DNA from 3 places in the Shinella agrisoli genome. Region 1 is predicted to be linked to each of the others. Evidence: riboswitches for the same ligand, from Rfam matches in the RefSeq annotation. Region 1 holds a riboswitch; each other region holds the start of a gene.
The links. Region 1 has a riboswitch for thiamine pyrophosphate ahead of ACIIOY_RS17655 (ABC transporter permease). Riboswitches for the same ligand answer to the same signal wherever they lie in the genome.
Positions count from the first base shown of each region.

Region 2: it holds a riboswitch for thiamine pyrophosphate, as region 1 does, so the genes downstream of both, thiD (bifunctional hydroxymethylpyrimidine kinase/phosphomethylpyrimidine kinase) here and ACIIOY_RS17655 (ABC transporter permease) in region 1, are expected to answer to the same signal.
Region 3: it holds a riboswitch for thiamine pyrophosphate, as region 1 does, so the genes downstream of both, thiC (phosphomethylpyrimidine synthase ThiC) here and ACIIOY_RS17655 (ABC transporter permease) in region 1, are expected to answer to the same signal.

Region 1 is NZ_JBJIEP010000016.1:128,674-130,928, reverse strand. It holds gene ACIIOY_RS17660 (ABC transporter substrate-binding protein) at 1-394, opposite strand, end outside; partial or broken gene ACIIOY_RS17655 (ABC transporter permease) at 438-1,175, opposite strand; TPP riboswitch at 1,291-1,393, opposite strand; gene ACIIOY_RS17650 (GntR family transcriptional regulator) at 1,652-2,255, shown strand, end outside.
Region 2 is NZ_JBJIEP010000008.1:146,897-149,151, forward strand. It holds gene ACIIOY_RS10860 (LysE family translocator) at 1-310, shown strand, start outside; gene thiD (bifunctional hydroxymethylpyrimidine kinase/phosphomethylpyrimidine kinase) at 314-1,123, opposite strand; TPP riboswitch at 1,168-1,264, opposite strand; gene ACIIOY_RS10870 (peptide chain release factor 3) at 1,317-2,255, opposite strand, start outside.
Region 3 is NZ_JBJIEP010000004.1:305,773-308,027, reverse strand. It holds gene thiC (phosphomethylpyrimidine synthase ThiC) at 1-1,008, opposite strand, end outside; TPP riboswitch at 1,099-1,215, opposite strand; gene ACIIOY_RS05520 (Bax inhibitor-1/YccA family protein) at 1,434-2,150, opposite strand; gene ACIIOY_RS05515 (anti-sigma factor family protein) at 2,182-2,255, opposite strand, start outside.

The sequences.
Region 1 (2,255 bases):
CAGAAAACCCGACGCGCTTGCCGGCCAAATCCCTGAGGTTCTTGATCGGGCCATCGGCCAGAACGGTCAATGTGTTAAGCGGCGTTTCGACGAGCGTCCCGAACCGCACCAACGGCACACCAGCCTCATGGTCGAGATAGAGATTAGGTTGGTAGTGCACACCGATCTCCGCCTGCCCGGAGGCGACGGCACGCGGCACGATCGACGGATCGGCCGGCGGCAGCAGTTCGACCTCGAGCCCCGCCTTCTCGAATAGGCCGAGTTCCCGGGCGACGACGAGAGGCGCATGGTCTGGATTGACGAACCATTCGAGCAGCACGGTCAGTTTGTCCTGGGCAGCGACCGGGCCGGCCAGCACGAGGCTGGCGGCCAGGGCAAGGGCAGTCTTGCGGATCATGAGAGGCTCCATTTGCGATGTAGAAGTGAGGGGTTGATTGCTCCTGAACCCACGGAGCGAGGTGCGGTCCGAGCGCGTCAACGACATGGCGTAGAAAGAGCGTGAGGGCCGCCAGGATCGTCATGGCCGCGAACACCATGTCGGTCTGCATGCGCGCATTGGCCTGGATCATGACGAAGCCGAGCCCTGCCGAAGCTCCGACCCATTCACCGACCACTGCTCCCAGGGGAGCGAGCGGGGCGGCCACGCGCAGACCGGACACGAGCGCCGGCATGGCGAGCGGAACGCGCACATGCAGCAGGGCCTGCCAGTGGCTGGCGTCTGTCAGCGCCGCCGCGTCGAGCAGGTCTTGGTCGATACGACGCAGACCGTCGGCGAAGGACGATGTCACCGGGAAGAAGATGATGAGCATCGCCATGACCACTTTGGATGGCATTCCGAAGCCCAGCCAGATGACGAGCAGCGGCGCGATGACGAAGACCGGAAACGCCTGCAGCACGAGCACGATCGGCCAGACGAGACGCCCAAGCCGCGGCAGGGCGGCGATGCCCAGCGCGGTCAATGCACCGAGGATGGAGCCGAACGCGAACCCCGCCAGGATCTCTGCGAGCGTAACCAGCGTGTTTTCGAACAGATAGGCAGGCTGCCGCCGCATGGCCGCCAGCACGTCCAGCGGTGCCGGGAGAATATAGCGCGGCGGCGACCAGATCCAGACGATCGCCTGCCACGTCGCAAGCAATGTCACCAGCGTCCGCAGGATGGACGAAAGCGTTCCCATCCACTCAGCTTCAGCCGGCCGGTCTGGTTTTGGTGATTGCTTGGTGCGGCATTGGCGATCTCCCGAGCGTCATCACGGAGATCCAGGCAAGCGAAGAATGGAGAAAGGGGGCGATGGCAGCCCCTTGTTCCGTTCCTACGCCGGCATGACCCGGATCAGGTTCAAGGGTCCGGCTCACCGCCATCTCAGCGCCGTTCGACGCTCCCCTCGGAATAGTGCGATCTATTCAGTGAAAGGGGGCGGCGTCAAGCTGGTATCCTGCGCTGCGTTGCATAATAAGTTCGCGCGAGATCCATGGAGCTGACGAGTGGCGCCTCAAACTTTGTGTCCTTTCGCAATGGGACGTCGTGCGAAATCGGTAGCCAATATCGAAATAGCAAGTTGCCGTTGACCTTTGACTGGCTTTTCCGCGGAAATTTTCCTGCAGCAATCGTCTCCTCCTTGCTAGGCGCGCAGCTTCTGAATTATCTATAATCATGAGTAAAGCCGACGATACAGTGGTAAGAAAGATCGAAGCCACGCTTACCGAGAGGATCGTTTCGGGCCGATTGCAGCCGGGATCGCGTCTGCGACAGGACCATATCGCCGAAGAGTTCGGGGCCAGTCACGTGCCAGTGCGGGAGGCTTTCCGACGGCTTGAGGCCAAGGGCCTGGCCTCCAGCGAACCTCACAAGGGTGTTCGCGTAACCTCTTTCGATGTGGCAGAGCTACGCGAGGTGGCGGAGATGCGTGCCTCGCTTGAGGCTCTCGCCCTGAAACACGCTGGCCCAAAGCTCACGCTGGCGCTCCTGGCAAAGGCCGAGGAAGCTACCGTTCATGCGGAGCAAGCACGGAACGTACGGGATTGGGAGAAGGCTAACCGCGCGTTTCATCGAATGATTCTCGAACCATGCGGCATGCCGCGCCTGCTTGCGACGATAGACGACCTCCATCTCGCGAGCGCCCGCTTTCTTTTCGCCGCGTGGCGTTCGGATTGGGAGGCGCGCACGGACCATGATCACCGCGCGATCCTTACAGCGCTTCGCCGCGGACAAACTGACGTAGCGTGCGATATTCTCGCCCGTCATGTTGGCTGGATGG
Region 2 (2,255 bases), on a different contig from region 1:
CGGAAAGGCCTTCCGCATCGTGCGCAAGGGCGTCCTCACCAATATCCTGAACCCGAAACTGTCGCTGTTCTTCCTCGCCTTCCTGCCGCAGTTCGTTCCCGCCAGCGCGCCCGGCGCCACGGCGCAGATGCTGTTCCTCGGCGGCGTCTTCATGCTGCTCACCTTCCTCGTCTTCGCCCTCTACGCGGCGCTCGCCGCAGGCCTGCGCCGGCAGGTGCTGAGCCGGCCGAAGATCATGGTCTGGATGCAGCGCAGCTTCGCCGCCGCCCTCGGCCTCATGGGCCTGCGGCTCGCGCTGGCGGACCGCTGACGGTCAGGTCCAGAGCGCGTGAAAATGATGGAGCGGCCCATGGCCCGATCCGACGGCGAGCGCATCCGAACCGCGCACGGCGGCGGCGATGAAGCTCTTCGCCGCCGCCACCGCATCGGCAAGGGACCGCCCCTTGCCGAGCTCGGCGGCGATGGCGCTCGACAGCGAGCAGCCGGTGCCGTGCGTGTTGCGCGTCAGAATGCGCACCCCCTCGAACCAGCGCGAGCCTTCCGGCGTCGCCAGCACATCCGGGCTTTCGCCGCCCGCAAGATGCCCGCCCTTCAGGAGCACCGCCCGCGGGCCGAGCGCGAGCAGCTTCCTGGCCTGGTCTTCCATGGCCGCCCGGTCGGCCGCCTCCGGCTCGCCCAGCAGGGCGGCCGCCTCCGGCAGGTTCGGCGTCAATACGGCGGCGAGCGGCAGCAGCCGGCGCGTCAGGGCCTCGACGGCCTCCGGCGCGAGCAGCGAGGCGCCGCCCTTGGCGACCATCACCGGATCGAGCACGACGGGCACGCCGCGGCGCGGCGACAGCGCGTCGGCCACGGCCCCGGCGATCTCCGCCGAGGCGATCATGCCGATCTTCACCGCGTCGACGCGCACATCGGCGAAGACGTCCGCGATCTGCGCCGCGACGAAGGCGGGCGGCACGAGGTGCACGCCGGACACCCCTTGCGTGTTCTGCGCCGTCAGCGCCGTCAGCGCGGCCATGCCGTAGGTGCCGCAGGCGGCAAAGGTCTTCAGGTCGGCCTGGATGCCGGCGCCGCCCGAGGGATCGGAGCCTGCGATTGAGAGAATGTTTGCGATCGTGCCAGCCATCTTGCCTCCCATCGACGGCGGAGGCGGCCTGCGGGCAACCGCGATGCGGCACCCGAGCGACTCCCTCCGCCGGCATGATCCGGTTCAGGTTCAAAGGGTGCTTCTCAGCCCGCCTTGCGGCGGACGCCCCTGTCTCGGCAATGCTTTTCGCAAATGGAGAGACGCCTGTCACCATGAAAGTGACAGGCGCGGGTTACGCCTTGGTGACGTGGTACTCCTTGATGGCGACCATCTTGATGGCCGGATAGCGTTCAGCCTCGTAGCGCAGCGAAAAGGCGTCCTGCGCCAGGAACACCGGATCGCCGTCGAGATCGCGGGCGATATCGCCGCGGCGCTGGGTGACGAACTTGTCCAGTTCGCCCGGGCTGTCGGAGGAAATCCAGCGGCAGACGGAAAAGCGCGACATCTCGAAGGAGACCGGCAGGCCGTATTCCGCCGAAAGGCGCTCCTTCAGGACGTCGAGCTGGAGCGCGCCGACCACGCCGACGATGGCCGGCGAGCCGTCCTCCGGCGAGAAGAGCTGCACGACGCCCTCCTCCGCCATCTGCTGGAGCGCTTCCTTCAGCTTCTTCGCCTTCATGGCGTCTTCCAGCCGCACGCGGCGCAGGATCTCCGGCGCGAAGTTCGGCACGCCCTCGAAGACCAGCGCCTCGCCTTCCGTCAGCGTGTCGCCGATCCTCAGCGTTCCGTGGTTCGGAATGCCGACCACGTCGCCGGCATAGGCCGTATCGGCAAGCTGGCGCTGCGAGGCGAAGAAGAACTGCGGCGCCGACAGGCCGATCGTCTTGCCCGTGCGGGCAAGGCGCACCTTCATGCCGCGCTCCAGCATGCCCGAGCAGACGCGGGCGAAAGCGATGCGGTCGCGGTGGTTCGGGTCCATGTTCGCCTGGATCTTGAAGACGAAGGCCGTCATCCTGTCTTCCGAGGCATGCACCGTGCGCACGTCCGCCACCTGGTCGCGCGGCGGCGGCGCGAAGGCCCCGAGCGCGTTGATGAGGTCGCGCACGCCGAAATTGCGGAGCGCCGAGCCGAAGAAGACCGGCGTCATATGCCCTTCGAGGAAGGCCTCTCGGTCGAACGGGCGGCAGGCCTCGCGGGCAAGCTCCATCTCGTCGACGAAGGCCTGGCGCTC
Region 3 (2,255 bases), on a different contig from region 1:
CATGATCGAGCCGCCGCGCGAGACGATGCCGGTGACGCGGTTGACCGTCAGCGGGATGTAGTGCAGGCGCACGCCGGCATGGATGGTGAAGTAGTCGACGCCCTGCTCGGCCTGTTCGATCAGCGTATCGCGGTAGACCTCCCAGGTGAGGTCCTCGGCAATGCCGTTTACTTTCTCCAGCGCCTGGTAGAGCGGCACGGTGCCGATCGGGACGGGCGAGTTGCGGATGATCCATTCGCGGATGTTGTGGATGTTGCGGCCCGTCGAAAGGTCCATGACCGTGTCCGCGCCCCAGCGGATCGCCCAGACCATCTTCTCGACCTCCTCCGCCATCGAGGACGTGACGGCGGAATTGCCGATATTGGCATTGATCTTCACCAGGAAATTCCGGCCGATGATCATCGGCTCGGATTCCGGATGGTTGATGTTGGCGGGGATGATGGCGCGCCCGCTCGCGACCTCCTGGCGGACGAATTCCGGCGTCACGAAATCGGGGATATGGGCGCCGAAGCTCTCTCCGTCGCGGGCGAGCGCCTCTTTTGCCGCCTTGCGGCCGAGGTTTTCGCGGATGGCGATGAACTCCATCTCGGGCGTGATGACGCCGGCGCGCGCATAGGCGAGTTGGGTCACGGCCTTGCCGTCCGTCGCGCGGCGCGGGCGGTTCCGGACCGGGAATTCCGGCGTCAGGCGCTCGCCGGACGCAAAGCCGTTGTCCTCCGGACGCACATGGCGGCCTTCGTAGCTCTCGGTGTCGCCGCGGGCGGCGATCCAGGCCTCGCGCAGCCGCGGCAGGCCGCTGTCGATGGAGACGACATGGGCGGGATCGGTATAGGGGCCGGAGGCGTCGTAGACGGTGACCGGCGGCTCGCCGGAAGTCGGGTGCAGGGCGATCTCGCGCATCGGCACGCGGATATCCGGATGCCGTTCGCCGGGGACGTGGATCTTGCGCGAGGCGGGCAAGGCGCCCGTGGTGACCGTCGGGGTAATCTTTTGAGCGGCAATGTTCATCGTGAGGCTCCAAGTTCGGTTTGGAGACCCAGTCCTAGAGCCGGAATGATGGAAAGACGCCGATACGGAATCCGGGTGACGGATCACGGTCCTACAGCGCTTTCACCGTCCCTACGCCAGTATGAACTGGATCAGGTTCAACGGGTCACTGCGCTGCGAATGCCAGCAGTATCTCAGCCCCTTGTCGGGACCCCCCTGGTGAATGGCACAAGCAAAGACGCTGTGGGGCGATTTGTCAACGGGGTATTGTGTGTAAGTTAATTGTTACGTTTTACATGCGGCGTGACTTGGCATTTTCCTCGCATGCGCCGCCCTCTCCATCGTCATGCTCGGGCGGAAGAACTGTAGGAGCAAAAGCAAAACGGCGGGGTTTTGCCCCGCCGTTCCATTCGAACCGCTGATCAAGAGTCAGCTGCTCTCCCCGGCTATTCGCGTTCGCCGGTGAAGTTCAGCAGCAGCTGGAAGATGTTGACGAAGTTGAGGTAGAGCGAGAGCGCGCCGAAGACGGCGAGCTTCTGCTGGGATTCCTGGTCGAAGTTTTCCGCATACTGCTCCTTGATGTTCTGCGTGTCCCAGGCGGTGAGGCCGACGAACACGACGATGCCGATCACGGAGATCGCGAACTGCAGCGCGCTCGAACCGAGGAAGATGTTGACGATCGACGCGATGATGACGCCAATGAGGCCCATCATCAGGAACGAGCCGAACTTCGACAGGTCGCGCTTCGTCACATAGCCGTAGAGGCTGGTGGCGCCGAACATGGTGGCGGCGATGAAGAAGGTGCGGGCGATGCTCGTGCCGGTGAAGACGAGGAACACCGAGGCGAGCGACAGGCCCATGACGGCGCAGAAGGCCCAGAAGGTCATCTGCGCGGCGCTGGCCGACATCGTCTGGATGCGGAACGAGAAGAAGAAGACGAAGGCGAGCGGCGCCAGCATCACCACCCACTTCAGCGGGGTGGAGAAGATCGGCACGTAGAGGGCCGGCGTCGAGCCGACGATGAAGGCGACGAGGCCGGTGATGACCAGGCCCGCGCCCATGTAGTTGTAGACGCGTAGCATGTGCTGGCGCAGGCCCTCGTCGAAGAGGGCGGCCGACTGCGCCTGCGCGCCGTAGCCAAATCGCTGTTGTACAGGTTCCATCGATGGTCTCCTTCGGTATGGAAGCGGTTGATCAGTAGAGCGTGCGCGAGAGGTCCCGCGCGGTTTGTGCCAGGTCGTCGGCCTTGCGGCTCTCCGACACCAGCG